DNA from 3 places in the Streptomyces sp. NPDC091289 genome. Region 2 is predicted to be linked to each of the others. Evidence: riboswitches for the same ligand, from Rfam matches in the RefSeq annotation. Region 2 holds a riboswitch; each other region holds the start of a gene.
The links. Region 2 has a riboswitch for cobalamin ahead of ACIQPT_RS01180 (CbtB-domain containing protein). Riboswitches for the same ligand answer to the same signal wherever they lie in the genome.
Positions count from the first base shown of each region.

Region 1: linked by a shared signal. The riboswitch ahead of ACIQPT_RS12145 (cobalamin biosynthesis protein) and the one ahead of ACIQPT_RS01180 (CbtB-domain containing protein) in region 2 are both predicted to bind cobalamin.
Region 3: linked by a shared signal. The riboswitch ahead of ACIQPT_RS27190 (ABC transporter substrate-binding protein) and the one ahead of ACIQPT_RS01180 (CbtB-domain containing protein) in region 2 are both predicted to bind cobalamin.

Region 1 covers NZ_JBIVUT010000008.1:7,373-17,415, reverse strand. The annotation lists gene ACIQPT_RS12185 (ABC-F family ATP-binding cassette domain-containing protein) at 1-771, opposite strand, end outside; gene ACIQPT_RS12180 (neutral zinc metallopeptidase) at 975-1,865, shown strand; gene ACIQPT_RS12175 (VOC family protein) at 1,981-2,391, shown strand; gene ACIQPT_RS12170 (hypothetical protein) at 2,414-3,718, opposite strand; gene ACIQPT_RS12165 (alpha/beta hydrolase family protein) at 3,903-5,030, opposite strand; gene ACIQPT_RS12160 (class II aldolase/adducin family protein) at 5,212-5,871, opposite strand; gene ACIQPT_RS12155 (anion permease) at 6,149-7,414, shown strand; gene ACIQPT_RS12150 (hypothetical protein) at 7,427-7,657, shown strand; cobalamin riboswitch at 7,806-7,940, shown strand; gene ACIQPT_RS12145 (cobalamin biosynthesis protein) at 8,078-9,067, shown strand; gene ACIQPT_RS12140 (cobyric acid synthase) at 9,064-10,043, shown strand, end outside.
Region 2 covers NZ_JBIVUT010000001.1:287,163-297,205, forward strand. The annotation lists gene ACIQPT_RS01155 (tetratricopeptide repeat protein) at 1-83, shown strand, start outside; gene ACIQPT_RS01160 (hypothetical protein) at 197-871, shown strand; gene ACIQPT_RS01165 (TetR/AcrR family transcriptional regulator) at 918-1,625, opposite strand; gene ACIQPT_RS01170 (SDR family oxidoreductase) at 1,658-2,410, opposite strand; gene ACIQPT_RS01175 (CbtA family protein) at 2,651-3,406, opposite strand; gene ACIQPT_RS01180 (CbtB-domain containing protein) at 3,467-3,682, opposite strand; adenosylcobalamin (AdoCbl) riboswitch at 3,728-3,822, opposite strand; gene ACIQPT_RS01185 (histidine phosphatase family protein) at 3,949-4,539, shown strand; gene ACIQPT_RS01190 (4'-phosphopantetheinyl transferase) at 4,543-5,289, opposite strand; gene ACIQPT_RS01195 (metallophosphoesterase family protein) at 5,286-6,266, opposite strand; gene ACIQPT_RS01200 (hypothetical protein) at 6,404-8,593, opposite strand; gene ACIQPT_RS01205 (glycosyltransferase family 2 protein) at 8,663-9,550, shown strand; gene ACIQPT_RS01210 (MraY family glycosyltransferase) at 9,568-10,043, opposite strand, start outside.
Region 3 covers NZ_JBIVUT010000021.1:156,311-166,353, forward strand. The annotation lists gene ACIQPT_RS27155 (MFS transporter) at 1-512, shown strand, start outside; gene ACIQPT_RS27160 (carbohydrate kinase) at 505-1,437, shown strand; gene ACIQPT_RS27165 (beta-ketoacyl-ACP synthase 3) at 1,538-2,653, shown strand; gene ACIQPT_RS27170 (beta-ketoacyl-[acyl-carrier-protein] synthase family protein) at 2,637-3,893, shown strand; gene ACIQPT_RS27175 (acyl-CoA dehydrogenase) at 3,967-5,979, shown strand; gene ACIQPT_RS27180 (acyl carrier protein) at 6,094-6,369, shown strand; gene ACIQPT_RS27185 (beta-ketoacyl-[acyl-carrier-protein] synthase family protein) at 6,366-7,589, shown strand; cobalamin riboswitch at 7,694-7,881, shown strand; gene ACIQPT_RS27190 (ABC transporter substrate-binding protein) at 7,943-8,989, shown strand; gene ACIQPT_RS27195 (FecCD family ABC transporter permease) at 9,007-10,043, shown strand, end outside.

The DNA of each region.
Region 1 (10,043 bases), on a different contig from region 2:
CTTGCGGCGCTTCTCGTCGGCCTCGCGCTGCTGCTGGTAGAGCTTCCAGCCCATGTTGTAGACGTCGATCTGGGAGCGGTTGGCGTCGAGGTAGAAGACCTTGTTGACGACCGTCTCGACCAGCTCGACATCGTGGGAGATCACGATGAAGCCGCCGCGGTAGGACTTGAGGTAGTCGCGCAGCCAGACGATGGAGTCGGCGTCGAGGTGGTTGGTGGGCTCGTCGAGGAGCAGGGTGTCGGCGTCCGAGAAGAGGATCCGGGCCAGCTCCACGCGGCGGCGCTGACCGCCGGAGAGCGTATGGAGGGGCTGGCCGAGGACCCGGTCGGGCAGGCTGAGCGCGGCGGCGATGGTGGCGGCCTCGGCCTCGGCGGCGTATCCGCCCTTGGTGAGGAACTCCGTCTCCAGGCGCTCGTACTTCTTCATCGCCTTCTCGCGGGTGGCGCCCTGCCCGTTCGCCATCCGGTCCTCGTTCTCGCGCATCTTGCGCAGGATCGTGTCGAGACCGCGGGCGGAGAGGATGCGGTCGCGGGCGAGGATGTCGAGGTCGCCGGTGCGCGGGTCCTGCGGGAGGTAGCCCACCTCGCCGGACTTGGTGATGGTGCCCCCGGCGGGGGTGCCCTCGCCCGCGAGGCACTTGGTGAGGGTGGTCTTGCCCGCTCCGTTGCGGCCGACGAGGCCGATGCGGTCGCCCTTGGCGATGCGGAAGGAAGCGGATTCGATGAGGATGCGGGCGCCGGCGCGCAGCTCGATGCCGGAAGCGGTGATCACGGAAAAACTCCAGGGCAGTTTGGACGGCGGAGGGACGAGGGCGGAGGTCTCTCGACGCCGCTAATGCACAAGGAGGAAGGCCATACGGCCCATTCTACTGGCGGTACGCAACTTCTTTTCCGCGTGCCCGGTGGGACGAACCATCCGATACTCGGCGCAGGGCGTCACCCCGTCGCCCGCCCGAGCCCGAGGGTGGTGCGCCCGTGCAGTTCGACGACGACGCCGATCTGGACACGTCCGAGGTCCAGGATGTGCGCGGCAGCCGGATCCCGGGCGGCAGGGCCACCGTGGGCGGCGGCATCGCGGGGGTGATCGCCCTGATCCTGGGCCTGCTCTTCGGTGTCGGCCCCGATCAGCTCGGGCTGACCTCCGACGGCGCGGACCCGGCGGCGACCTCGTCGTCGGCCGGGCAGGTGCAGGAGAGCTGCCTGAAGGGCCAGGACGCGAACAGTCGGGAGGACTGCCGGACCGTCGCGGTGGTCAACAGCGTGCAGGACTTCTGGCGTCAGGAGTTCGACCGGCGCGACGCGGAGTACAGGGCCGCCCCGACGGTCCTGTTCAGCCAGCGGGTGGGCACCGCGTGCGGGGCCGCCACCTCGGCGGTCGGGCCGTTCTACTGCCCCGCCGACCGCAAGGTCTATCTGGACCTCGGGTTCTTCGACGATCTGCGGACGAAGTTCGGCTCCAGCGGCGGCCCGTTCGCCCAGGCGTACGTCGTGGCGCACGAGTACGGCCACCATGTGCAGAACCAGATGGGGACGCTGAGCCGGTCGCAGGACGGGCGGCAGGGCGAGAACAGCAACGCGGTGAAGGTGGAGCTGCAGGCCGACTGCTACGCCGGGGTCTGGGCGCACCACGCGACGACGACGCCGGACGAGTCGACCGGCCGGCCGCTGATCACGGAGCTGACCCGGGCGGACGTCCGGGACGGCCTGGACGCGGCGGCGGCGGTCGGCGACGACCGGATCCAGGAGCGCTACCAGGGCCGGGTCACCCCGGAGTCGTGGACGCACGGTTCGGCCGCGCAGCGGCAGCAGTGGTTCTCCACCGGGTTCCGCACGGGCGATATGGCCAAGTGCGACACGTTCGCCTGAGCCGAACGCTCCTGACCTGCGGGGATCCCCTTCGGGAGGGCATTGTCAGTGCCTGATGGAAGACTGAGACGCAGATCACATCAGGTGCGGCGGACATCCAGGAGAGGTGAGTGCGATGGCAGGCGCGGGGAGCGGCGTTCCCACGATCTATCCGACGGTCCTGTACGACGACGCGAAGGCCGCGATCAGGACGCTGACGCAGGGCCTCGGCTTCACCGAGGAGGCGGTCTACGAGGGGGAGAACGGCAGTGTGCTCCATGCCGAGCTGTCCTTGGGCAACGGCAGGGTGATGCTCGGCTCCAAGGGCCGCGAGGGGGTGTTCGCGCGGGCGATGGCGGGCGCGGGCCCGGCGGGGGTGTACGTGGTGGTGGACGAGGTGGACGAGCACTTCGCCCGGGCCAAGGAGTTCGGTGTGGAGATCCTCATGGAGCCGACCGACCAGGACTACGGCTCCCGGGACTACATGGCGCGGGACGCCGAGGGCAATGTGTGGAGCTTCGGGACGTACGCCCCGGGGTCCGGCTGAGCGGACCCCGGCGGCGGACGGTTCAGGCTCCTCCGGTGTGCACCTGGAAGGCGGCCCGGCGGACCGCCTTGGCCAGGGCCGGGTCCGGGTGGGCGGCGGCCAGGGCGACCAGGACCTGGACGGTGCGCGGGTGGCCGACGGCCCTGACCTCGTCGAGCAGGGCCGGGACGGTGCCCTGGACGGCGGAGTCGAGGTGGCGGACCAGGAGCCCGGTCTCGCCGTGGTCGGCGACGGCGGCCGCGGTGTCGACCCAGAGCCAGGTGGATTCCTCGCGGCTGAGGACGTCCTGGGCGTCGTCCGGGTCGTTGCCCTCGTACTCGGCGAGCCAGAGCAGGGCGTAGGGCCGCAGCGAGGGTTCGGCGAGCACGGCGCGGACCTCGGGTTCGGCGGGGGCGCCGACGACCCTCAGCGCCTCGAAGGCCAGTCCGCGCAGCAGCGCGTCCTCGCCCCGGGCGACGGCCAGCAGTTCGGCGACGGCGCTGCCGACGGTGCGGGCGGCGAGCCAGGCACGGTATTCGTCGCGGGCCGGTCCCGGGGTGAGCCGGGCGCAGCCGAGGAGCATGTCGGCGGCGGACTGCTCGATGTTCCCGGCCGGGCTCTGGGCGGCGACGCAGATCTGTTCCAGCTTGACCCAGACCGCCCAGTTGCCGAGCGGGGTGAGGGTGGCGTGCCCTTTGCCGAGGGTCAGCGCCCCGACGGCGGCGAGGCCCTCCAGGGCCCAGTCGAGCAGCAGGGCGTTGAGGTCGTCGCTCCGGTCGGGTGCGGCGGCGGGCGCTGTTCTGCCGGGGCCCAGGGGCACTTCGCAGCGCTCCTCCTGGAGTTCGGCGACGCGCTGGCCGAGGAGGTCCAGCAGGGCGGGGACGGTGACGGGGCCCGCGGAGAGCTGGAGGAGGGAGAGCACCTGGGGCACGGCCTCGACGGCTTCGGCGACCGCGCCCGCCTCGATGCCCTCGGGCGCGGCGTGGACGAGCGACCAGGCGTCGAAGAGCGCCACCCAGCCGCGCAGCACGGCGGAGTCGTCCCGGTCCCAGGCGCGCAGCCGCCAGCCGGGGCGGGCGGTGTCGCCGTGCAGCTCGATGAGTCCGGCCAGCCGGGCCCGGTCCCAGCCCGCGCGGACCTGCGCCGGGGAGAGCTCCAGAGCGGTGGCCGCCCGTTCGAGGGCGTGGGCCGCGAGCGGGGCGGTGGTGCCCGGCCCCGGGGTGCCGGCGGCCCAGTGGGCGATGCGTACGGCGTCGGCGAGCACCGCCCTGGCCTGGCGCGCCAGTTCCGTGCGGGGCGGGGTGCCCTCGGGGGGCCGGGGAGCCGGCCTGGTGCGCCGGGTGGTCACGGCCTTGCGGGCGGTGGCAAGGGGTCGCGGGCGGACAAGTCGCAGCCTGGAGTCGCGCGGAGTACGGGACGTCACGGGAGCAGTCTTGCCCCTGACGGCCCGAAAGCCCAAACGGAAGGCGTTTCACCGGTACGTGAAAGGTTCCCCCGGTGCGACGGCAAGGGGGAGAGTTCACCCCATCGGCTCACATCAGGGGCGTGAGGAAGCGTCGCAGGGTCTCTTCGTAGCGGGCCGGGTCGGCGTTCCACATCGACGCATGCGGAGCCTGCGGTACGGCGTGGAGGCTGACCAGATCCGCGCGGCGGGCGGCGAGCTCACGGGAGGCCGCCCAGGGGGCGATCGTGTCGTCCGGGCCATGCAGGATCAGGGTCGGGGTGCGCAGGGAGGCCGGTGCGGAGGTCTCCAGCACCGGGGCGGTGCTCATCCCGGTGCGGCCCTGGGCGGCCCGGACGGCGAGCGGCAGCAGGGCGGCCGGGACGCCGCGGGCGGCGGCCAGGGCGCGCAGGGTGACCGGCCAGTCCAGTACCGGGGAGTCGAGGACGAGGCCGCTGATGCGGTCGCGGAGCGGGGACTCGACCGCGGCGTACAGGGCCGCGGTGGCGCCGGTGGACCAGCCGTGGAGGATCACGTTCCGCGCGCCGTGGCGCAGGGCGTGGCGGAGGGCGGCGTCGAGGTCGCGCCACTCGGAGGCGCCGAAGTGGCCGAGGCCGTCGGCGGGGCGCGGGGCTCCGGGGTCGCCCCGGAGGGCGAGGTCGAGCACGGGGAAGCGCTGTCGGTGCAGGAACCCCATCAGGTTCATGGGGTGGGCCCGGGTGGTGCCGAGGCCGTGCACGGTGATGACCCAGGTGTCGCGCGCGCCGGGGACGTACCAGGCGGGCAGGGTTCCCAGCTCGCCGGGGATCTCGACCTCCTGGTGGTCCAGGCCGAGGTCGCTGCCCGGGTCGCCGCCGTACAGCGCGGGGGTGAGCCGCACCTTCGCGCCGGGTTCGAGGATGCCCTGGCCGACGCTCTCCAGCCTCCGGACGACGGTGTCGGCGGCCTGGGAGGCCCCGTCGACGACGGGTCCGACGACCGCGTGGACCCCGGGTCCGGCCAGTCCGTAGGTGCCGGGCCGGAGCGCCGAGAAGGAGCGGGTCAGGGTGACCCGCCCGGACGCCGCGGCGTGCACGGTGAGTCGGCGGTCGGCGGGGAGGGGACGTCCGGGCGCCGCCTTGAGGGCGACGTCGCTGGCGTACCGGCCGGCCGCGACCGCTGCCGCACCGACGCCGAGGATCGTGGTGACGGCCGTTGCCGTCGCGGTTACCGGGCGCACCGCTTCAGTGTCGTGGGGCGGGAGGCGGGCTGCCAGCGGACGGGGGCCGTCCGAGCAGGAGCCGGGCTGTCGGCGGACGGGGGCCGTCCGGGCGGGCGCGGCCTCCGTCGGCCACAGGCGCGGGGGGGGCTCGGGGAGCTCAGGAGGGCTCGGGGGGCTTGGGGGGGCTCGGGGGCGCCTGTCAGCCGGGCTGGCCGTACCCCTTGAGCGCTTCGGTCACCTCGGCCAGCTGGGCCGCGTCGAGCAGGGCCGGGGTGCGGCCGGGCACGGAGCTCGCGGTGAGCCAGAGGCGGCACAGCCACTCCAGTTGGGCGGTGCGCTCGTAGGCCTGGTCGAGGGTGTCGCCGTAGGTGACGGTGCCGTGGTTGGCGAGCAGGCAGCCGGTGCGGTCGCGCAGGGCCCCGAGCATGGCGTCGGCCAGTTCCGGGGTGCCGTAGCGGGCGTAGGCGGCGGTGCGGACCGGGCCGCCGAGGATGGCGGCCGCGTAGTGGACCAGCGGCACCTCGGTGACGAGGGTGGAGACGGCGGTGGCGTGCACGGCGTGGGTGTGGACCACGGCGGCGGCGTCGGTGGCACGGTAGACCGCCAGGTGGAGGGGGAGTTCGCTGGTCGGCCCGAGGTTCCCGAGGACCTGGCGTCCTTCCAGGTCGACGCCGACCGCGTCCTGGGGTCCGAGCCGGTCGTAGGGCACCCCGCTGGGCGTCACCAGGACCAGGTCGCCGACGCGGGCCGACACATTGCCCGAGGTGCCGACGACCAGGCCGTCCGCCGCGCTGCGGCGGGCCGTCGCGACGACGTTCCGCCAGGTCTCTCGGACAGATTCCGGGTGCTGCTCGCTCATGGGGCGAGCGTAGGCGCGAACGCGCGCAACCGGAACGTCACATGGGGAGTGACGGGGATCTCTTCCGGGCTCCGAACGACCGCTCAAAATGTTCGCCAACGGGCGGCAAAGGGCAGTCCACGCCGCGCCCCACGGGCATCCCGCAACCACTCCCGCACACAAGCGGAAGCGACCCACTCCGCTTGGGGTCACCACAGCGCCCTGCCCAGTTCATCTTCCGTTCACTCAGGTTGCCTACGGTCCACGAGCCACTGACGTCGAACGATTGCCTGGGTAAATGGAACACATCACGCTGCTGCTTGCGATTGTGGTCGTGACAGCTCTCGTGTTCGATTTCACGAACGGTTTCCACGACACCGCCAACGCGATGGCTACCACCATCTCGACCGGCGCCCTGAAGCCCAAGACAGCGGTGGCGATGTCCGCCGTTCTCAACCTGATCGGCGCGTTCCTGTCGGTGGAGGTCGCCAAGACGATCTCCGGCGGGATTGTCAACGAGGACGGCCTCAGAACCGAGGTCATCTTCGCGGCGCTCGTCGGCGCCATCCTGTGGAATCTCCTGACCTGGCTGGTCGGCCTGCCCTCCAGCTCCTCCCACGCCCTGTTCGGCGGTCTGATCGGCGCCGCGGTCATGTCGGCCGGCTGGTCCTCGATCAACGGCGGCACCGTCGTCACCAAGGTGCTGCTCCCGGCGATCGCCGCCCCGCTGGTGGCCGGCCTCGCCGCGATGCTGGCCACGCGGCTGACGTACCGGATCAACCGGAACGTCACCGACCCGAACCAGCTGAAGTCGACGGCCAAGGGCTACCGGGCCGGACAGATCGCCTCCGCCGGTCTCGTCTCGCTCGCCCACGGCACCAACGACGCCCAGAAGACGATGGGCATCATCACCCTGGCCCTGGTCACCGGCGGCGTCCTCGCCCCCGGCTCCAACCCGCCGCTGTGGGTCATCGTCTCCGCCGGTGTGGCCATCGCGCTCGGCACCTACCTCGGCGGCTGGCGCATCATCCGCACCATGGGCAGCGGCCTGACCGAGCTCAAGCCGCCGCAGGGCTTCGCCGCCCAGACCAGTGCGGCGACCGTCATCCTGGCCTCCTCGCACCTCGGCTTCTCGCTCTCCACCACGCAGTCCTGCTCCGGGGCCGTGATGGGCGCGGGCCTCGGCCGCAAGGGCGGCGTGGTCCGCTGGTCCACCGCCACCCGGATGTTCATCGCCTGGGGTCTGACGCTGCCGGCCGCGGGTCTGGTCGGCGCGGGCGCCGAGTTCCTGACCAAGCAGGGCACCTGGGGCATCACCGTCACCGCGATCCTGCTCGTCGGCGGCTCCTTCGCGATCTGGCTGGCCTCGCGCCGCCAGCCGGTCGACCACACCAACGTCAACGACACGGCCACCGGCGACGACGAGCCCCAGGGCGTCGTCACCACCGCCATCGCCGCGGTCCAGCCGCCGCCCGTCGGCGGCCCGACCTCCGACCTCATGACCACCATCCCGGCCCCGGCCACGGCGCCCGACGACCCGGCCCGGCCGCCGGCCACGGTGTAAGGACAGATCCGCATGAAAATCGACTGGGCAGCTCTCGCCTCCGTCTTCGGTGTCAGCCTTGTGGTCACCGTCGCGCTGGTCGGCCTCTTCACCCTGGGCATCGTCGCCCTCTCCAAGCAGTCGGCCACGGCCGGAAGCAGCGCCGCCGGCGGATCGGTCGCGCTGGCGCGCACCGGCGCGTACGCCTGCTTCGCGCTGTGCGTGGCGGCGGTCTCGTACGGGATCTATCTGATCGTCGCCTGACCCCGTTCCACCGCACTTCCTCGGGCCGGACACACCTCGTGTGTCCGGCCCGATGTGCGTCTGCGCACACTGGAGCTCCGCAGGTCAACAGCAAGTTGACTGCCGTTCTCGCAGCGTGGTGGACTGCCGGAGCCATTTACGGCGACAGAAGAGGAAGCCGGTGAGAATCCGGCGCGGTCCCGCCACTGTCACCGGGGAGCACTCCCCCACACCGGATGTCACGGCCCTCTCAACGAGGGCTGGAAGGCCGGGGGAACTGCGGATCCGGGAAGCCAGGAGACTCTTGTCGCCGGTCACGTCGAACCAGGGCGCGGACCCTGAGTGAGGACATAAGCCATGCCCGGCCGCCGTGCGCCGCATCCTGTGCCTCGTCCCGTACCTCTTCGTGCCGGAACGCCTCTGCCCACGGCGGCCTGAGCCGTGCGTGCCGACCGCGTCTTCGCGTACGGCGCCACGGCCGGGCTGATCGCCGACGCCCTGCTCGGTGACCCCCGGCGCGGCCACCCCGTCGCCGGTTTCGGCCGCGCCGCCGCGCGGGTGGAGTCCCTGCTGTGGCGTGACGACCGGGGCCGGGGCGCGCTGCACACCCTCGTCTGCGCCGGCGGCGCCGTGGGGGCGGCCGCGCTGGCCGCCCGCGCCGTACGGGACCGCCCCGCGCTCGCCGTCGCGCTGACCGCCGCCACCGCCTGGTCCGTCGTCGGGGGTACGTCGCTGGGCCGGGAGGCCCGTGCCATCGGCGGCGCGCTGGCCGCCGGGGACCTGGAGGTGGCCCGGGAGCGGCTGCCGCATCTGTGCGGGCGCGATCCGCACTCCCTGGACGGGCCGCAGATCGCCCGCGCCGTGGTGGAGTCGGTCGCGGAGAACACCTCGGACGCCGTCGTCGGCGCGCTCGTGTGGGGGGCGATCGGCGGGGTGCCGGGGCTCGTCGGGTTCCGGGCCGTGAACACGCTCGACGCGATGGTCGGTCACAAGTCGCCCCGCCACCGCCGTTACGGCTGGGCCTCGGCCCGCCTGGACGACCTCGCGGGGTGGCCCGGGGCCCGGCTGACGGCCGCGCTGGCCGTCGCGGGCGGCGGGCGGCCGTCGGACGCCGTACGCGCCTGGAAGGCCGACGCGGGACGCCACCCGAGCCCGAACGCCGGGCCGGTGGAGGCCGCGTTCGCGGGGGCGCTCGGCGTACGGCTGGGCGGGACGCTGGCGTACGCGGGGCGCGTCGAACACCGGCCGGTCCTGAACGGCGAGTCCGGGCGGGAGGTGCGGGGCGCGGACATCGAACGCGCGGTACGGCTGTCGCGCCGGGTGAGCACGCTGGCCCTTGGGGTGTGCGTGGCGGGGCGGCTGGTCGCGGGGCACGTGCTCGCGGGACGGTCGTCAGCAGGACAGACAGGGCAGAAGCGGGGACGGGCATGAGCGGTGGACTGCTGGTCGCGGGAACCACATCGGACGCGGGCAAGAGCGTCGTCACGGCGGGCATCTGCCGGTGGCTGGTGCGCCGGGGCGTGAAGGTCGCGCCGTTCAAGGCGCAGAACATGTCCCTGAACTCCTTCGTGACCCGGGAGGGCGCGGAGATCGGGCGCGCCCAGGCGATGCAGGCGCAGGCCGCCCGGGTGGAGCCGACGGCCCTGATGAACCCGGTCCTGCTGAAGCCCGGCAGCGACCGGTCCAGCCAGGTCGTCCTGATGGGCAAGCCGGTGGGCGAGATGAGCGCCCGGGGCTACCACGGCGGGCGGCAGGAGGCGTTGCTCGGGACGGTCACGGACTGCCTGGAGCAGCTGCGGGCGAGCTATGACGCGGTGATCTGCGAGGGGGCCGGGTCGCCCGCCGAGATCAACCTGCGGCGCACCGACATCGTGAACATGGGGATCGCGCGGGCCGCGAAATTCCCTGTGCTGGTGGTCGGGGACATCGACCGGGGCGGGGTCTTCGCCTCGTTCTTCGGCACGACGGCGCTGCTGAGCGCGGAGGACCAGGCGCTGGTCGCGGGCTATCTGGTGAACAAGTTCCGGGGCGACGTCTCGCTGCTGGAGCCGGGCCTGGACATGCTGTACGGGCTGACCGGGCGGCGGACGTACGGAGTGCTGCCGTTCACCCACGGGCTCGGCATCGACGAGGAGGACGGCCTGCGGGTGTCGATGCGGGGCGCGGTACGGGAGTCGGTCGTGGCGCCGCCCCACGGGGAGGACGTGCTGCGGGTCGCGGTCTGCGCGGTGCCGTTGATGTCCAACTTCACGGATGTGGACGCGCTGGCCGCCGAACCGGGCGTCGTCGTGCGATTCGTGGACCGGGCCGACGAGCTGGCCGACGCGGACCTGGTGATCGTGCCCGGGACGCGCGGCACGGTGAAGGCGCTGGCCTGGCTGCGCGAACGGGGCCTCGCGGACGCGCT
Region 2 (10,043 bases):
GGCGGACCGCCGACGCGGCGCCGCACCTGCGGATGGCGGCCGCCCTCACCGGCGACTTCGGCCCCGGAGCCACCCACTCCTGAGCCGTCGCCCCGCTCCACCTGCCGGGCCCGCACCCATCGGTGCGGGCCCGGTCTCCTTTACCCGCCGGTACGGGCATCGGACAATGTGATCTCCAGGACGAAGGGGTGGGGAGATGCAGGGATCCAGGAGTGCCGCATTACGCCGGGCGCGGTCGGCCGCGCTCATCGGACTGGCGGTGGCGGCCTCGGTCGGCTGCTCCGGCGGCGGGAACGGTGACGGCGACGGGAGGAACGGGGAAACGGCGAAGCTGACCGCCCGCCCGCCGGGGGCCCACAGTTGGACCGGCACCCCGTGCGACCTCCTCGCGGGCGCGGCGCCCGCCGAGGGCTTCGCTCTCGGCAGCTCCACCGACTCCGCCTCCCCCGACGCCCGGGAGGACATCGGCGAGAACGGTGCGCGGCCGCTCTACCGCCGGACCGGCTGCCTCGCGGACCTGAAGGCCCCGGACGGCACATTCTGGAAGCTCAGCACCACCGCCTCCGTGTACGAGGACACCGAGCCCGCCCGCCACGCGTACCGCCTCAAGGAGAATCTCGACCGTGCCCACGGGCGGGGGCCCGAGAAGGTCCACGACGCCGCCTACGCGATACCGGCCGACGACCAGGGCCGCCCCGGCCGCACCCTCCTCCTGTGGAACGGCGACCTCGTGCTCACGGTGTCCGCGTACGCACCGCACGGCAGCACGGAACCCGACGTACAGAAGGACCTCGAACAGATCGTCGGGAACGCGGCGCGCCGCACCGAGGACGGCCTGCGCGATCACGATGCGCCCTCCCCCGCGCCCTGATGACCACCACTCCCACGACCCCCGCGGTCCGGCTCGGTGCTCCGGATCAGGTGTCCGGGCGGGCGTTCGCCACCCGGTCGAGCCACTCCTTCATCAGCGCCGCCTCGGCAGTACTCAGACCCGCCCCGTGCTCCTGCCGCAGCAGGGCGCTCAACCGGGCCGCCGCCGTGGGGACTTCGGCGTCCGGCGGGGTGCTCGGCGACACGTCGGGCGTGAGCACCGTCGCGTACAGGGCGTCGCGCACCCGGTGGGACACCTCGATGTCGTCGAACGTCGCCGGGCGGGACACGAGCATCAGCGACACCCCCACATTGGCCGACATGATCATCTGGGCGGCCAACTCGGGCGCGACGCGTATCCGGCCCTGGGCCGCGGCCCGTTCGAGGTCCCCCGTCAGGATCCGGTGGGACTCCAGCGCCGCGGCGGGCGGCGTGCGCATCGCCGGTGAGTTCATGAGGCGGTAGAGGTTGCGGTTGTCGAGGGCGAAGGCGACATGACTGTCCCACCCCCGACGCAGGTCCTCCACGGCGTCCGTCGTCTCGCCGCGGTCCCGCTTCGTCGCCAGGTACTGCTCGAAGCCGTGGTCGACGACGGCCGACAGCAGGCCTTCCTTGTCGCCGAAGTGGCGGTAGAGGGCCGGCGCGCCGACCTTCGCCGCGTCGCACACGGCGCGCGTGGAGATGTCGCCGTCGGGCGATTCCCTGACCAGGGCGGCGGCCACTTCCAGGATGCGTGTCCGGGTACTCGTACTCACCGGACGGACGCTATCAAGCGGCACGGCGGCGCTCAGACGATGCCGCCGTTGGCCCGCAGCACCTGGCCGTTGACCCAGCGGGCCGGGCCGGCGAGGAAGGAGACCACCTCGGCTATGTCCTGCGGGGTCCCCAGCCGCCCCAGCGGCGGCTGGGCGGCCATCCGCGCGATGGTCTCCTCGTCCTTGCCGTCCAGGAACAGTGCGGTGGCGGTCGGCCCGGGCGCCACGGCGTTGACGGTGATGTCCCGGCCGTGCAGCTCGCGGGCGAGGATCAGGGTCATCGCCTCGACGGCGCCCTTGGTCGCGGCGTACGCGGTGTAGCCGGGCAGGGACAGCGACAGCACCGAACTGGAGAAGTTGATGATGGCCCCGCCCGCGCGCAGCCGCCGGGCGGCCTGCTGGTCGACGACGAACGTGCCCCGGATGTTGGTGCGGTGCATCCGGTCGAGCGTGTCGAGTTCGAGCTCGGCCAGCGGCGCGAGCGCCATGACGCCCGCCGCGTGCACCACCACGTCGACGCCTCCGAACGCCGCCTCTGCGGCGTCGAAGAGCGCCGCGACGGCGACCTCGTCGGCCACGTCCGCCTGATGGGCGAGGGCCTCACCGCCCGCGGCGGTGATGGCGGCGACGGCGGCCTCCGCCTCGGTCCGGTTGCCCGCGTAGTTCACGACGACCGCGAACCCGTCGGCGGCGAGCCGCTCGGCGCTCTCGCGGCCGATGCCCCGGGATCCCCCGGTGACCACGGCCACCCGGCGCGGGGCGTCGGATGCGAACTGTTCGGTCATGGTCCGTTCGGTCATGGCAGTGCTCCTGGCGACTGGGGTCGCGGCGGTCCCGTGAAACCCGATGGGATCAACGCTAACACCATGACGTTAGCAGCGCTACCCCGAAGGCGTAACGCTGCTAATGAACATTGCTACCCCTACCCCTCCTTCGCCCTGCCCGCACACGACAGAACCCGCCGGGGCGTGTCCGGCGGGTTCTGTCGTGTGCCTCACGCACGCGCGTCCGTACGCACGGCCCGTTCAGTTCACCGCACTCGCGGTGCGGGGCGTCGCCGCAGGGACGGCGGGCGTCAGGAGCCGTTCGGTGAGGTAGCCGAAGACGATGCCGAAGACGCTCCACAACGTCGCCTGGACCGCGAGCGTCGAGAGCCGGAACTCCCACAGCAGGCCGGCCGGGAAGTCCTTGCCCACCTCGTCGAAGGAGGGCAGGAAGGCGTAGGCGAGACCGATCAGCAGAACGAAGCCGGCGACGGCCGCGATGGTCGCGTTCCAGTTGCCCAGGCGAGGAGCGAGCCGCCTGCCGATGATGACGGCGGCGACGGCCAGCAGCACGCTGAGGGCGACCATCAGGAAGAACAGGGCGGTGCGCTTGCCGATGGTGTCGGGGTTGCCGACGGCAGGCGGGTTCGCCGGGTACTTCAGGAACGGCACGACGTAGACCGTGAGCAGGGCGGCACCCGCGATCAGCGCCGCCGTGGCCCGGGGGCCGAAGTTCCCGATGCGGCCCAGCGCGTAGCAGAACACGAGGGCGGCGATTCCGCCCACGGCGACGCCGAAGACCAGGACGCCGGTGGCGAGTCCGCCGGTCGCCTGCATGGTGCGGCTGACCAGTTCCTCGCCGCCTCCGTGGTCATGGCTGTGGGCCTCTTCGAGGGCGATGGCCGCGTCCACCTGGGACTCACCGAGGAAGTAGGCGACGGCGAGCGCGAGCGCACCCGCGATCAGGCCCGCGAGCATGCCGCGCACGAGCAGAGCTCTGACAGATATGGAGTTCACGATGGTTTCCTGTTTTCTCTTGCTTCCCGTGTCCGCTGATTCCCTGGTTCCTCAGGTGCCTCAGTGGCAGGGGAAGCCGAGCAGGTGACGGCCGTCGTGAACCCACTCGTGGACGCCTTCGCCCGAGATGAGCGCGGTGGCGCCCTGTTCGGCGCCGACGAAGTAGAGCAGGACGAGCATGAGAATGCCGAAGAAGACCGCCCACGGGGCAATGGCCTTCGCCGAGATCGGAGCGATCGCGGATGTCCCGGTTGCGGGAACGGCGGACTGTGCCATCGCAGTACCTCCTGTGGGAACACGCGTCCCTGTCGTGGTGCCTCGGACGAAGGTGCCGGGTCTGACTTCCCCGCACGGATGCGGGTTCACAGTGGCGCGACCGTGCCGGATTCTCACCGGACTTCCGTCACACCCTCGTCATGGTCGACGTGACCATACCGCCTGTACGCAGGTGCCGCCATGGTCCAATCTGCGGGGCCGCCGAGCACGGATCCCTTGGGACGGCAGGCCTTTGGGGCCCATGGTGAAGGAGTGAGGGCAGGGACATGACAGTACGGGTGATGTTGATCTCACCGGCGATGAACGCGGCGCTCCGGGAGGCCCGCTTCGACGGCGACGCCCCCCTGGACCGGTCCGGCCGGGAGCGTGCGCGGGCAGCGGCCGGCGCGGTGCCGGCGGCCGGGCTCGTGCTGAGCGGCCCGTCCGAGCGGTGCCGTGAGACCACCGAAGCGCTCGGTCTGACGGCCCGGGCCGAACCGGCCCCGGCCGGCTGGGACCTGGCGCGCTGGGCCGGCCGCCGCCTCGACGAGGTGGCGGCCGCCGAGCCCGAGCGGGTGGCCGCCTGGCTCGGCGACCCCTCGGCGGCTCCGCACGGCGGCGAGTCGCTGTGCGACCTGGTCGGGAGGGTCGGCCGGTGGCTGGACTCCCTCGGTGGACCGGACGCACCCGGCACCGGTTTCCTGGCGGTGGCCGAGGCCGCCGTCGTCCGGGCGGCGGTCGTCCATGGTCTGCGGCTGCCGCCGGAGGCGTTCTGGCGGCTGGACGTCGCCCCGCTGACGCTGACCGAACTCAGCGGGCGGTCGGGCCGGTGGAACGTGGGACTGGGCCGCCCCCTGACCGCTCCCCCGGCCGACTGAACGTCACGGCACCTCGCTGTCCCGCCAGTCGGGCCGGATCAGCACGGCCGTGGCGACGATGCCGTCCTCGATCCGCCACAGCCCGTGCAGCGTCGTCGGCAGCGCCGGGTCGGTGAGCAGCAGACGTGCGGCGAAGGCACCGTCGGCGGCGGCACCGCCCCGAGGACCGTCACCGCCGCCCGGAAGACTACTGCCGTCCCGGCTGTCCTGACCGTCGATCCGATGGAACGTCAGGTCGGCCTCGGCGAAGTCGAGTTCGAGGCCGGTGACCGGATACCAGGCCTTGAAGACGCTCTCCTTGGCGCTGAACAGCACCCGGTCCCAGTGGATGTCGTCCGAGCCCTCCGGCGCGGGCGGACCGATCCGCTCGCGTTCGGCGGGCAGCGTCACCAACTCCCTTACGCCGGTGGGGAGCGGGGCGTGAGGTTCCGCGTCGATGCCCAGTGACAGCACCTCCTTGGCACGGGCCAGCGCCGCCGCCCGGTACCCGGCGCAGTGGGTCAGGCTGCCGACGATTCCCTCGGGCCACAGCGGTCTTCCCCGGTGGCCGTGGAGCACGGGCACCGGCGGCAGGCCGAGTCCGGCCATGGCGCGCCGGGCGCAGGCGCGGGCCGTCGCGAAGTCGTTCCTGCGTTTGGCCACGCTCTTGGCGACCAGCGCCTCCTCCTCCGGGAAGAGGTTTCCGTCCGGGACGGTCTCCGCGCGGGTGTCCGCGCAGGACACGTCGGCGGGCAGCAGCCGCTCGATCACGAGGTGCCTCCGGGGGTACGCCGCTGTGCGGTCGGTTCGGCGCCGGTCCGGGCCGGTGGGGCGGGTTCGCCCTCGTACGGGAGGATCTGCCGCAGCAGTCCGCGCGGGTGTCCCCGCTCCCGCCACTCCCTGGGGTAGCCGATGGAGACCTCCTCGAAGCGCACCCCGTCGTACCAGGTCGTACGGGGAATGTGGAGGTGTCCGTAGACGACGGCGGTGACGTTGAAGCGGCGGTGCCAGTCGGCGGTCAGTTCGGTGCCGCACCACTGGGCGAACTCCGGGTACCACATCACCGACGTGGGCTCCCGGACGAGCGGCCAGTGCCCGGCGAGGACGAGGGGTATCCCGGGGTCGTGCTCCGCGAGCCGGCGTTCGGTGGTGGCGACCCGGGCGCGGCACCAGTCGTCCCGGGTGGGATAGGGGTCCGGGTGGAGGAGGTATTCGTCGTTGCAGACGATGCCGGACTCGTGCGCGACGGCGAGCGACTCCTCCTTCGTGTGCGTTCCCGGGGCGCGGAAGGTGTAGTCGTACAGGAGGAAGAGCGGCGCGATGGCCACCGGGCCGTCCGGGCCCGGCCAGAGCGGGAAGGGGTCTTCCGGAGTCGTCACCCCGAGGTCCCGGCACAGCGCGACGAGGTGGTCGTAGCGGGCCTGGCCCCGCAGTTGGACCGGGTCCTTGTTCACGGTCCACAGCTCGTGGTTGCCGGGGGTCCAGATCACGTGGGCGAAGCGTTCCGCGAGCAGTGCGAGCGCCCACCGGATGTCCTCGGGCTGCTCCGCCACGTCGCCCGCGACGATCAGCCAGTCCGCGTCGGACGCCGGGTGCAGGGACTCCACGAGGGGCCGGTTGTCGGTCACCGCCGCGTGCAGGTCGCTCACGGCCAGCAGACGGCCCGCGCCCTGCTGTCGGTGCCCGTCGCCGGGGGCGGGAACGGCGGCGGGAGCACCGTGCGGTGCGGGGTCGCTCGGAGGGGTCATGGGCGCTGATTCCCGATCTGTCGGCAGTGGTCCGGCTCCGTCCGCACGGTGGGAGCCGCTGGGAACGTAGCCTCTCACGCTCGGCTCGCGGTTCCTCAGGGGTTTCGGACGGTGGGCACGTCGGCCGGTACCTGCCATCAGCGGGCGTCCGCCCGGCGGGAGTTGAGTTCGTTGACCGCGCCGAGCGCGTCGCCGACCGTCGTGTAGTCGACGGCGATGAAGGTGACCGGGCTGCCGCGCTCCGCCTCGCAGGCCCGGGTCCTCTCCAGGACCCAGTCGCGGGCGTTGACGCGGCCGGCGTCCAGGCGGCTGCCGCCCGCGTTCGTGATGAAGTGGTTGAGGAGGAAGAGCCGCTTCCCGGTGCCGCCCCGGTGCGGCCCGCAGGTCATCTCGGAGGGGCTCCGGAAGGCGAACGGGGTCTCCATCCCGTACCGGTAGAAGTTGCGGTACCAGGGCGCGGGGCCGTCGGCCTTCTCGGCGAACACCACGAGCCGTCGGCCGCTGTCGATCATCTCCTCCAGGGTGGGCCACGGGGCGTCCGGGTCCGCCGAGGGGGTGTGCAGGAGGTCGTCCAGGCCGGCGGCGCGGAACGCCTCCTCGGTGTCCTCGGGGCTGATGTCGTCCTGGACGATGAGCGTGACGATCTCGGTGGGGTGGGCGCGCAGCCAGTCGCCGATGTCCTCCAGGGCCGGGACCAGTTCGATGGCCCCGGCGCGGCAGACTCCGTGGCAGAGCCACAGGCCCTCGCGCGGCGGGTTGACCTTGTCGATGGCGCCGGAGATCAGGCGGCGCTGCTCGGGGGTGAACTCGGGGGAGTCGAGGCGCTCGGCGATGTCCTGCGGACTTTCCCAGCGGTACGTGTCGAGCTGGAGGGCCCGGACGCCCGTGTTGAGCTGGGTGGTGATGTCGGGGTCCTGGAGGGGGCCGATGAACCGGTCGGCGGTGGTGGACATGGCGTTGTGCGAGGTGAGGTAGGCGGCTTCGTCGTAGCGCAGTTCGCACAGGCGGCTGCTGCCCAGGCACTGGCGGGGTGCGGACGGGCCGAACACGGGCGGCACGAGCAGGACGCCGGCCAGTGCGGCGCAGGCCACGCCCGCCGCCGTCGTCCGTACCGCCGTCGGGGTCGGGGTCGGCATCCGGCCCGGGCGCACCAGCAGCGCCCAGCCGACGCCCGTGAGGAGTACGCCGCCGAGGAGAGCCGTGAGGGCGGCGCTCAGCCCGGTGGCCACCGCCTGGTCCACGGCGTTGCGCTGGAGGTCGTCGACGAGCGCGGTGACGCTCGGGGCCCAGGAGGACGGGATGGCGAGCAGACGTCCCCCGGTGATCAGCCGGGCCAGGAGCACGGCGGCGGCGGTCAGCACTCCCGCGCAGGCCAGTGCCTGCCCCAGCCGCATCAGCCGGCGGGCCGGGGCGGCGGGGCCGGTGAACCAGAGCGTCACGAGAGCGGCCAGGGCCAGGGTGACGGCGAGGACCTGGAGCAGGGTCAGCAGCCGGACGTAGTCGCGGGCCTCTTCCAGGGCGGTGAGGTCGTTCCCGGCGGCGGTCAGGGTGTCGGTCAGATCCCACGTACCGTCCTGGAGGGTGGTACGGAGGCCGGCCACCGCGCTCCGTGAGCCGTCGGAGAGCGCAGCGGCCGCGGTGGCCGCCAGCGCGGTCGACACGTCCCCCTCCCCCAGGGCCACCTCGATCTCGGGGCGCAGCGCCGCCCGTTCCCGGTCCGGTACGGCCGTGAGGAGGGCGTCGGCGGCGCGGTCCGCCTGGTCCTCGGTGAGCGGCAGCGCGGGCAGCTCGGGGGCCCGGCCCTCCTTCAGGGCGTCGAGCGCGGTGGCGAGGTCGGCGGTGAACCGTTCGAAGTCGGGCCGGTCGCCGCCCTGGACGTTGGCCACGAGGTCACCGAAGTAGACCTGTGCGAGGTCGGCGAGGTTCTCCAGCACCGGGGCCAGGTCGACGGTCAGCCGGAGCTCGTCGCGGTCGCCGCGCAGATAGCCGGTCACCGCCTCGATCTGCTGGTCGGTCAGGGCCCGGACCGTGGCGGGCGGCAGCACGACCTTGATGTTCGACGTCACCAGCGCCTCGGGCACGGGCAGGCGCGCGAGCAGGTCGCGGGTGACGGGCGAGATCTCCGGGTCGACGAGCACCTCGCTGTAGAGGCGGTCGTAGGCCGACTCCTCGTCCAGCACCGCCTGGTAGAAGCCGGGTGAGGCGACCGTGGACCGGACGGTCGCGGTCAGGGCGACCGTGCTCACGCACAGGACGGCCAGCACGAAGGCGAGCACCGGCACGAGACGGCGGGGCCGGAGCGGGTTCGTGGTCGGTTCGGCACTCACCCGCCCAGCCTATGCGGAATATCAGCTTTTATGCATGAATGATGAGATTCAGGAGCTGAGGAGCCCGCTGTGCACTCCGTCCACCTGGCCGTGCTGATGACGAGTCACGACCGCCGCGCGCGGACGCTGTCCGCGCTGCGCGCCCTGGAGGAGCAGCGCGGGCTCCCCGCCGGGACGACGCTGGGCGTGCATCTCGTGGACACCGGCAGCACCGACGGTACGCCGGAGGCGGTCCGGCTGCGGCATCCGGCGGTGGAGGTGATGTCGGTGGGCGCGGACGTCCCCCGCAACCAGGCGCTGCGCATCGCGAGCCGCAACAGCCGCAGCGGCGGCGGGGGCGGCGGCGCGCTCGGGGTGACACCGGGCGGACCGAGCCATCCGTGGACGCATCAGCTGTGGCTCGATGACGGGGTCGAACTCTTCCCGGACGCCGTGGTGGCGCTGTTGCGCACGGCGGACGCGGCCGGGTCCGACGCGGTCGTCGTCGGCGCGGTGCGGAACGCGTACGGGGACACGGTGTACTCCGGCCGGCGGGGCAGGTCCCTGGCGCTCGTCGAGCCCGGCGAGCACCGGCCCGAGCCCTGCGACACGTACGACGGGCGGGTGGTCCTGGTGTCCCGTGCCGTGTACGACCTCGTCGGGGACCCCGACAAGGTCTTCCGGCACCGGATGGGCGACTACGACCACGGCTGTCGCGCGCGGCGGGCCGGTGTGAGCGCGTTCGTCGCCCCGGGGCACGCCGGCGAGTGCGTGGGCGGACCGGTCGCGCCCGCCTCCCGGGAGCCGGGGATCGGCGTCCGGGAGGCGCTGCGCCGGGTGACCTCCGGGCGGGAGCTGCCGCCCCGCCAGTGGTGGCTGTACTGCCTGCGGCACACCTGGCCGTGGGCGCCGTATCTGATGGTCGCCCCGTACGCGCGCACCGCGGCCCGCGCCACCCTCGGCCGGCTGCGGGGGTGAGCACGGGCCGGGCGGCGTCAGCTTCGCTCGGCGGCGACCGCGGCGGCTTCGGCCGCGGGGCGTCCGGTGGGCGGGGGCGGCACGGTGGGACGCCCCGCGGCGGTCCTGGCGGTGCCGGCGGCCTTGCCGGATCCGGGGGATGCCTTGCCGGGCGTGGGTGCGGCGCCCGGTGCGGATGCGGCCGAGGGGATCGCGGCGCCGGTGGCGTGCTCCGTCGTACGCCGGGTGGAGGTACGGGGAGGGGCTGTGCGGGGCGGTGCGTACGCCGGGATCCTCAGCAGGGCGAACACGGCGGCCGCCGTCCCGGCCAGCGGCAGGAGGAGGAGCGCGGGGTGCAGCAGCTCCGCGTACACCAGCGTCCCGGTCGCCACGGGCACGCCCGCCCAGAGGGCCAGGAGGACCGCCGTGCCCGGCACGGTGACGCGGACCCGGCGCAGGCGGTGCGCGATGTGGTCGTCCGTGTCGCGGAGCAGGGAACGCGCGGCGCGGCGGC
Region 3 (10,043 bases), on a different contig from region 2:
CCCTCGCCTGCGCCGGGTTCGCCTGCGCCGCCCTGGGTAGCCAACTCGCCCCGGCAGCAGCCAGGTTGACCGGAAGCAGCGAACGCGCGGTGCTCGCGGGCCTCGGGGTGGCCGCGGCGGGCCTGACCCTGCTCGGGATCACGGCCGCCACCTCCTCGGCCACGGACGCGCTCGCCACGACGACCGCCGCTGCCGGATACGGGCTCGTCTACCTGGGACTCGGCATCGCGGGCCCCAACGAGAACGACCTGCTCCACCGCCGCGTCGACTCCTCGGGCCGGGCCACCGCACTCTCGGTGCAGTCCCTCGCCCTCCAACTGTGCGGCGCGGGCGCGGGACTCGTCGCCGGGATGCTGCCGCTGGGCCCGCTGCCCTGGCTGCTGGCCGCCGCCGTCCTGCTCGCGGGTGCGCTCCTGTGGGTCCGCCGGGCCGCGCCGGAGTCCCCGGAGAGTGTCAGCCTTGACCCGGACACCCACCCCACGGCACTGCAGGAGACCCACCCCCATGCCTGACCCCCGTGAACTGCTGGTCATCGGCGAATGCGTCGCCGACATCGTCCGGCTGCCGGGCGAGGCCGACCGGGTCCACCCGGGCGGCGGCCCCGCGAACGTCGCGTACGGCCTGGCCCGCCTCGGCCATGACACCACCCTGCTCACCCAGTTGGGCCCGGACGGCCACGGGCGGCTCATCCGGGACCATCTGGCCGCCGCCGGGGTCGCGGTCCGCACCGACGGCGCCATCGGCCCCACCCCGTCGGCGGCCGTCACCCTCGACGGCCAGGGGCACGCCACGTACACCTTCGACGTCGGCTGGACCCTCGGCCCGGTGGTGCTCGACCGGGCGCCGCTCCATGTGCACACCGGCTCGATCGCGGCCGTCGTCGAGCCCGGGGCCGCGACGGTCCTGGCCGCCGTGGAGTCCCTGCGGGCCGGCGCCACCGTCAGCTACGACCCCAATGTGCGGCCCGAGTTGATGGGTGAGCGCGCCCGGGCCGTGGCCCGGGTCGAGCGCTGCGTCGCGCTGAGCGACGTGGTGAAGGCCAGCGACGAGGACCTGCGGTGGCTGCACCCGGACGAGGAGCCGGAGCGGGTCGCCGAGCGGTGGCTCGCCGCCGGCCCCGCGCTGGTCCTCGTCACCCGGGGCGGGGCCGGCGCGTTCGCCCTGTTCTCCGGCGGCCGGGCCGCCGCCGAAGCGCTGCCCGTCACCGTCGCCGACACCGTCGGCGCGGGCGACGCGTTCATGTCCGGGACGCTCCACGCCCTCGCCGGGCACGGCCTCCTCGGCCCGGACGCGCGCGAGCGGCTGCGCGCCGTGGACCGGGACACCGTCGCCGACGTCCTGCGCCACGCGGTGGCCTCCGCCGCCGTGACCGTCTCCCGGGCCGGGGCCAACCCGCCCGGCCCGGACGAGCTCCGGGAAGCCCTGGCTCACAACTGACGCCTCGTCATGACCCGTTCGGCGCAGTCGAACGCACCCTCGTGAGACGTTCCGCCGTTCGTCAACCGGATGCAGTACGACAACGGGATCGGGGCAACGGGTGGCGAGGAGACGGACGGCCGACAGCGGTACGGAGCCGGGGACGCGGGCGGGAGTCTTAGCGGCCGGGACGCGCACGGCGGTGCTGGAGGGCGTGGCGGGCTGGGTGCCGGGGGAACCGGTCGGCAACGAACGGCTCCCCGCGGACTGGGGCATCGACGACGCCTGGGTCCGCCGTCGCACCGGCATCGGCAGCCGGCACCGTGCCGGACCGGGCGTCGCCACCGGGGACCTCGCCTACGAGGCTGCCTCCCGGCTGCTGGCCCGCGCCCCGGCGGCGGGCGAGGTGGACGCGGTCGTCCTCGCCACGGCCACCCCCGACCACCTCTGTCCGGGCACCGCCCCCGCGCTCGCGGCCCGGCTCGGGCTCGGCACCGTACCGGCCCTGGACATCGCCGCCGTGTGCAGCGGCTTCGTCTACGGACTCGCCGTCTGTCACGGACTGGTCGCATCGGGTCTCTACGGGCGGGTCCTGCTGGTCGGCGCCGATGTCTACTCGACCTGGCTCGACCCGGACGACCGCTCGGCGGGCGTCGTCTTCGGCGACGGGGCGGGCGCCGCCCTGGTGGCGGCCGGGCGCTCCGGCGACCCCGGGGAACTGCTCGCGTTCGACCTGGGCAGCGACGGTACGGGCTACGAGCTGATCACCGTCCCGGGCGGCGGGGCCCGCGCGCGGGCGAGCGGGAAACCGCCGGGCCCGGGCGACGGGTTCTTCCGCATGCAGGGCGGCACGGTCTACCAGCACGCCGTCGAGCGGATGACCGGCTCATGCCGGACGCTCCTGGACCGGGTCGGCTGGGACCCGGCCGAGGTCGACCGCTTCGTACCGCACCAGGCCAACGCCCGGATCCTGCGCGCCGTCGCGGAGCGGGTCGGCATCGCGCCGCAGCGCTGCGTCACCCATCTGGAGCGGGTCGGCAACACCGGCGCCGCCTCCATCCCGCTGGCCCTGGCCGACGCGGCGGACGGGGGCCGCCTCCGGGCCGGCGACCGGGTGCTGCTCACCGCCTTCGGGGGCGGACTGACCTGGGGTTCGGCGGCACTTCGCTGGCCGGGGCCCCCGGGGACCATTTCGACGGATTCTACGGAAGGAACACAGCATGTCGCTCCCCGCTGATCAGGGCACCGAGGCCGGAGCCGGCACCGCCATCGCGGTGACGGGGGTCGGCCTGGTGACACCCGCAGGGGCGGACGAGCACAGCTTCTGGGAGGGGCTGTGCTCCGGGCGCTCCACCGCCCGGCGGTGCGAGGAACTCGCCGGTCTGCCGGTCGACTTCGCCTGTCCGGTGGACGGCATCGACCTGGACGCGGCGGTGGGCGGCCGGTCGGTGTGGCGGATGGCCCGGTTCGTGAAGTTGGCCCTGGTGGCCGCCCGGCAGGCCGTCGCCGACGCCGGACTCGACCCCGCACGGTGGGACGGCAGCCGGGTCGGGGTGGTCCTCGGCGTCGGCGTCGGCGGCGTCTCCGTCCTCGTCGACAACGCCGCCAAGCTGGCGGCCTCGGGGCCCGACGCGGTCTCCCCGCTGCTCGTCCCGATGATGATCCCCAACGCGGCGGCGGGCGAGGTCGCCATCGCGCTGAAGGCGGGCGGCCCGAGCCTCGCCCCCGCCACCGCCTGCGCCTCCGGGGCCACCGCGATCGCCGTCGCCCGCGACCTGTTGCTCGGCGGCAGCTGCGACGTGGTGGTGGCGGGCGGCGCGGAGTCGGTGCTGACCCCGCTGGTGGTCACCGCCTTCGCCCGGATGGGCGCGCTGTCCACCCGCACCGGCGACCCGGCGGCCGCGTCCCGCCCGTTCGCCGCCGACCGGGACGGCTTCGTCATCGGCGAGGGCGCCGCCATGCTCGTCCTGGAGCGCGAGGCCGGGGCCCGCGCCCGGGGCCGGCGTCCCCGCGCCCTGCTCACCGGGGCCGGGTCCAGCACGGACGCCCACCACCCCACCGCCCCGGCCCCCGACGGGCACGGCGCCCAGCGGGCGGTCCAGGCGGCGCTCGACCAGGCGGGCTGGACACCGGGCGACGTCGACCACATCAACGCCCACGGCACCTCCACGCCCCTCAACGACGCCATGGAGACCACCCTCATCTCCCGGCTCTTCCCGCACCGGCCGCCGGTGACCGCGCCCAAGGGCGTCGTCGGGCACACCCTGGCGGCGGCGGGCGCGATCGAGGCGGTGGCGACCGTCCTGACGCTGGAACGTTCCGCCATTCCGCCGATCGCCAACCTGGACGCGCTCCCCGACGCCTTCCCGCTCGACTGCGTGACGAAGGAACCCCGGCACCAGCGCGTCGGGACGGCGCTGAGCCACTCCTTCGGCTTCGGCGGCCACAACGTCGCCCTCGCCTTCCAACGCGCCTGAAAAGCGGGGCATTTCGGGACGGCGAGGGGTGTCCTCGCCGTTCCTTGATCGTTACTGTGTTGTGACCGTAACCATGAATGACGCGGCTCCGCCGTCCACGAACGACTTGCTCACCACGGTGCTCTTCGGGCCGAACTTCCGCCAGGAACACGGATTCTGGCGACGACTGCTCACAACAGAACCGTTTCGCCGCCCCGGCGGCGGCACACCCGACGAACGGCTCGCCCTCTCCTACCACCGGCTGCGCATCCTCAACAACGCGCTCGACAGCGGCGCGAGACTGGCCGCCGACCCCCGGGCGCTGGCCGCCCTGCACGAGTGGCTCGGCCCCGTCGACCCGGCGCTGACCACCGTGGCGGGCATCCACTACAACCTCTTCCTCGGCAGCCTCCTCGACCACGACGCGGACACGCTGCGCGACTTGTCGGACTTCCTCGCCCTGCGGCGCGTGGGCACCTTCCTCTGTACGGAGGTGGCGCACGGCAACGACGCGGCGGCCGTCGAGACGACCGCGACGTACGACCGCGAACGCGACGGCTTCGTTCTGCACACCCCGCACGCCGGGGCGCAGAAGTTCATGCCCAACACCAGCCCCGCCGGAGGCCCCAAGTCCGGTGTGGTGGCGGCCCGGCTCCTCGCCGACGGCGCCGACCACGGCGTGTTCCTCTTCCTCGCCCCGCTCACCGACGCCCACCGCTCCCTGCCCGGCGTACGGGTGCGGCGGCTGCCCGCCCGGATGGGTTCCCCGGTCGACCACTGCCTGACCTCCTTCGACCGCTGCTTCGTCCCGCGCGACGCGCTGCTCGCCGGACAACAGGGACGGATCGGCGACGACGGCCGTTTCCGCAGTGAAATCCCCAACCGCAGACGGCGGTTCCTCACCTCCATCGGCCGGGTCACCCCCGGCAAGCTCTCCATGAGCGCCTGCGCGGTCGGCTCCGCCCGGGTCACCCTGGCCATCGCCGTCCGCTACGCCGGTCACCGGATGATCTCCGGATCGCGCGCCGCCCAACGGGTCCCGGTGTACGCGCACCGCACCCACCACGGGCCGCTCGCGGGGGCGATGGCCACCGTCTACGCGATGAGCCTGCTGCACCGCAGGGCCCTGGACCGCTGGGAGTCGGCCCCGGAGGCCGACCGGGAGGAGGCGGAGCGCCTGGTGGCCGTCGCCAAGGGGTGGATCACCTGGCAGGCGCGCGGCGTCATCGTCGAGTGCCGCGAACGGTGCGGCGCCCAGGGGCTCCTGGAGAACAACGGCATGACCGAGCTGTTCACCGGCATCGAGGGCGCGATCACCGCCGAGGGCGACAACCTCGCCGTGCACGCCAAGGCCGCCGCCGAGATGCTGTTCAGCGCCACCGTCCGGGAAGCGGCCGAGGACGACGGCCCCGGCGAGCTGGACGACCCCGCCTTCCTCGGCCGGCTGTTCGCGGCCGTGGAGGACCTCTGGTTCGCCCGCGCCCGCGAGCGGATGAGCGCCGCCCCGCCCGGCGACCCGCTCGGCCGCTGGAACGCCGCCTCCTCGGCCGCGCTGCGCGGCGTCGAGGCGTACGCCTACCGGCAGGCCGACGAGGCGTACGCCGAGGCCGGTGCCTCCCTCCCCGAGGGCGAGGCCCGTGCCCGGCTCACCGAGCTGCGCAGGCTCTTCGCGCTCCGGTGGATCGCCCGCAACAGCGGCGACCTGCTCGCCTCCGGACGGCTGACCGCCGATCAGGTCACCTTTCTGCCCGAGGCGGTGGAGGAGGCGGTCGCCGTCGTGGCCGCCCACACCCCCGCCCTGGTCGGGTCCTTCGCGCTCCCCGAGCGCCTGATGTCGGACTGGCCGATCGCCGGACCCGGTTACGCGGAGGTCTACGACGACCCCGAGGGGCCCTGGCACCGGGGCCGCAGGGCGGGAATCCGGGGCCGCGCGGCGGAGTTCCGGCAGCCCGTCTGCGGCAGCAGGAGGCGTCCGCTGCGCGAGAAGGTGGCCGCGCTCGGCACCCGCGGGGTCCTGCTGGCGTACTGGGGAACCACCTCGATCCTCTCCCGATGGTTCGAGAAGCCGCAGGTGAGCGCAGACGAATCGGTTCGCCCCAGGGCGTAACCGGAAGATCGTCATCCAGTTACTTCGGGCGGTGGGTTGCTGCGTTCACCTACCCGCCGTCGGGAAAACCCGAGCCGGCCACCTGCCGGTGAAACGCCGATGAGAGGAATCGCCATGAAGACCATCCACCCCAAGATCACCGAGGTGCTGACCGGAACGTTCAAGGTGCCCGCCGCCGAGATCCTGCCGGAGTCCACGATGGACAGCCTGGAGATGGACTCCCTCGCGGTCGCCGAGTTCGCCGTCATCATCAAGGAGACCCTGGGCGTCGACGCCGACTCGGAGAAGCTGTACAAGGACGCCACGCTGGCCGACATCTCCGCGTACATCGACGCGGCCGTCGGCAGCGCGGCGGCCGAGGCCACGGTGCCGGTGAGCAACACCCGATGAAGCGACCCGCCATCGCCGTCACCGGCCTGGGGATGATCACCCCGGTCGGCCACACCACCGACACCACCTGGGACGGAGTCCGCGCCGGGGAGTCGCCCGCCCGCACCGTCCCCGAACTGCGGGGCTGCGCCGTCGACTTCGCCTGCACGGTCGCCGGCATCGACCTCGACGACGCCGTCGGCGGCCGGACCGCGTTCCGGATGGGCCGGTACGTCAAGTTCGCCGTCCTGGCAGCCCGGGAGGCGGTCGCCGACGCCGGGCTCGACCCCGCGCACTGGGACAGCCCCCGGGTCGCCGTCGTGGTCGGCACCAGCAGCGGAGGATCCGCCGGACTCACCGAACAGGCCGTCGCCCTGGAGCGGCGCGGCCCCGAGGCCACCTCGCCCTCGGGCATCCTGCTGACCATCCCGAACATGCCCGCGGCCGAGATCGCCATCCGGATGAAGGCCACCGGACCCAGCCTCGCCCCGTGCACGGCCTGTTCGTCCGGGGTGACCGCGCTGTCGGTGGCCCGGGACATGCTGACGCTGGGCCACTGCGACATCGCCATCGCCGGGGCCACCGAGTCGATCGTGTTCCCGGTCGCCATGACCGGCTTCGCCCGCTCCGGCGCGGCAGCGCTGCGGGACGGCGACCCCGCCCGCCTCTGCCGGCCCTTCGCCGCCGACCGGGCCGGGATCGTCATGGGCGAGGGCGCGGCCATCATGGTCCTGGAGCGGGCCGAGGACGCCCGTGCCCGAGGAGCCTCGCCCCGGGCGCTGATCGCGGGCACCGGCGCCACCACCGACGCCCACCACCCCACCAGCCCCCACCCCTCCGGGGACATCGCACGGGCGGCCGTCGACGGCGCGCTGCGCGACGCGGGCTGGCACGCCGAGGACGTCGACCACGTCAACGCGCACGGGACGTCGACCCCCCTCAACGACGCCACCGAGGCAGCCCTCATCGCCCGGGCCTACCCGCACCGGCCGCCCGTCACCGCCCCCAAGGGCGTACTGGGCCACTGCATGGGGGCGGCCGGCGCCATCGAGGCGGGCCTGACGATCCTCACGCTCCAGCACGGGCTGGTCCCGCCGATCGCGAACCTGGACGCCCCCGAGCCCGGGTTCGACATCGACTGCGTCACCAAGGTCCCGCGCGAGGTGCCCGTACGGCGGGCCGTCAGCCACTCCTTCGGCTTCGGCGGCCACAACGCGGTGATCGCCCTCCAGGCTCCGTAGCCCGGGCGGAATCCGCCGGGCCGGTGCGGCCGGGACGATCCCGCGCCGCACCGGCCCCGCGCACAGTGACCCGCCGCACCGCGTCTGATCTGCGGGAAGGCGCGTGATAGCTTGCCGGGGCCAGTCGAACCCCAGCGACGGGGTCAGGGAATCCGGTGCGAATCCGGAACTGACGCGCAGCGGTGAGGGGGACGGGCGGGGCCACGGCCACTGGAGCACCCAGGTGCTCCGGGAAGGCGTCCCGCCCGGACGAACCCGAGTCCGAAGACCTGCTGGCATCCGCGCCCCGAACCGGGGCACGGGAACCGTACGACGGGCTCCGCGGCTGGGCCCAGAGACAACAGAGGTCCTTCGTGCTGTCCACGGCCACCCCCGCCCCGATACGTACCGCCGCCCTGCTCGCGGCGGGACTCCTCCTGCTGACCGCCTGCGGCGGCGACGGGAGCACCACGGCCGCCGAGGGCGGCAAGGCCGACGGGTTTCCGCTCACCCTCGAGAACTGCGGACGCACCGTCACGGTGAAGACCCCGCCCCAGCGGGCCGTCTCCGTCGACCAGGGCTCGACCGAGATCCTCCTCTCGCTCGGCCTCGCCGACCGGCTCGCGGGCACCGCCACCTGGAGCGACCCGGTGATGAAGGGCCTGGAGAAGGCCAACAAGGGCGTGGAGCGCATATCGGAGAACCGGCCCTCCTCGGAGAAGGTCCTCGACAAGGAGCCCGACTTCGTCTCCGCCTCCTTCGCCTCCACCCTCGCCAAGGGCGGCGTCGCCCCCCGCGAACAGTTCGAGAAGCTCGGCGTCCCCACGTACATCTCGCCCGCCGACTGCACCGGCAAGGACAACAGCGGCGGCGGCGACGGAGCCCGTACCGCGCCCCTCACGATGGACAGCGTCTACACCGAAGTCCGTGAGCTCTCCCAGGTGTTCGGCGTCCCCGAGCGCGGTGAGAAGCTGGTGAAGAAGCTCCGGGCACGGGTGGACAGGGCCACCGACGGCATCGACGCCTCGGACGCCTCCCTCCTCTACTGGTTCTCCGACTCCAAGGCCCCCTACCTCGCGGGCTGCTGCGGTGCCCCCGGCGTCATCACCAAGGAACTCGGCGCGAAGAACGTCTTCGACGACACCCACGACGAATGGCCCCAGATCAGCTGGGAGACCGTCGCCGACCGCAACCCCGACGTCCTGGTCATCGGCGACCTGAGCCGCACCATGCAGAGCGCCGAGAGCGCCGAGAAGAAGATCGAGTTCCTGGAGTCCAACCCGGTCACCAAGACCATGGACGCGGTCAGGAACCGCCGCTACGTGCTGCTCAGCGGCCAGGCCATGAACCCCACCATCCGGACCGTCGAGGGCCTGGAGCGCGTCGCGGCCGGACTGCGCGACTTCGGGCTCGCGGGGTGAGCGGAGGGAACCCGACGGTGCAGCGGTCCGCCGGTGAACGGCGGGTCGGCGGGCCGGTCCAGGCACTGCTCTGGGCCGGCGGCGTCCTGCTCCTGCTGCTCTCCGTCGCGGTCGCCGTGACCATCGGGCCCGCCCGGATCTCCGTGCCCGACGTCTGGTCCGCCGTCGCCGCGCACCTCGGGTTCGGCGCCAGTGACCTCAGCCCGATCCGCGACGGCATCATCTGGAACCTCCGCATGCCCCGCACCCTTCTCGCCGCCGTGTGCGGCGCGGGGCTCGCGGTGTGCGGCACGGTGATGCAGTCCCTGCTGCGCAACCCGCTCGCCGACCCCTTCGTCCTCGGCGTCTCCTCCGGAGCCTCGACCGGGGCGGTCGTGGTGGTCGTCCTCGGGGTCGGCGGGGGAGCGGTGTCGCTGTCGGCCGGGGCGTTCGTCGGGGCGCTGTGCTCGTTCGCCCTGGTGCTGCTGCTCAGCCACACCCTCGGCGGCTCCACCGACCGGGTCGTCCTCTCCGGCGTCGCCGCGATGCAGCTCTTCTCCGCCCTGACCTCCTTCGTCGTGATGACCTCCGCCGACGCCGAGCAGACCCGCGGGGTGCTGTTCTGGCTCCTCGGCTCGCTCAGCGGCGTCGGCTGGACCGAGGTCGCCCTCTGCTCCGCCGTCCTCGCCGGCTGCCTGGTGGTCTGCCTGGCCCACGCCCGTACGCTCGACGCCTTCGCCTTCGGGCAGGACGCCGCCGCCGCGCTCGGCGTGAACGTCGCCCGCACCCGGATCGTGCTGCTCTGCACCACCGCCCTGCTGACCGCAGCCCTGGTCAGCGCGGCCGGGGCGATCGGCTTCGTCGGCCTGGTCCTGCCGCACGCGGCCCGCGCCCTCACCGGCTCCGGACACCGCCGGCTCCTCCCGGTCACCGCGCTCGCCGGGGCGATCTTCCTGGTCTGGGTCGACACCCTCGCCCGGACCGCCCTCGACCCGCAGGAGGTGCCGGTCGGCGTCGTCACCGCGCTGATCGGCGTCCCCGCCTTCGTCCTCGTCCTGTACCGCACCCGGAGCAC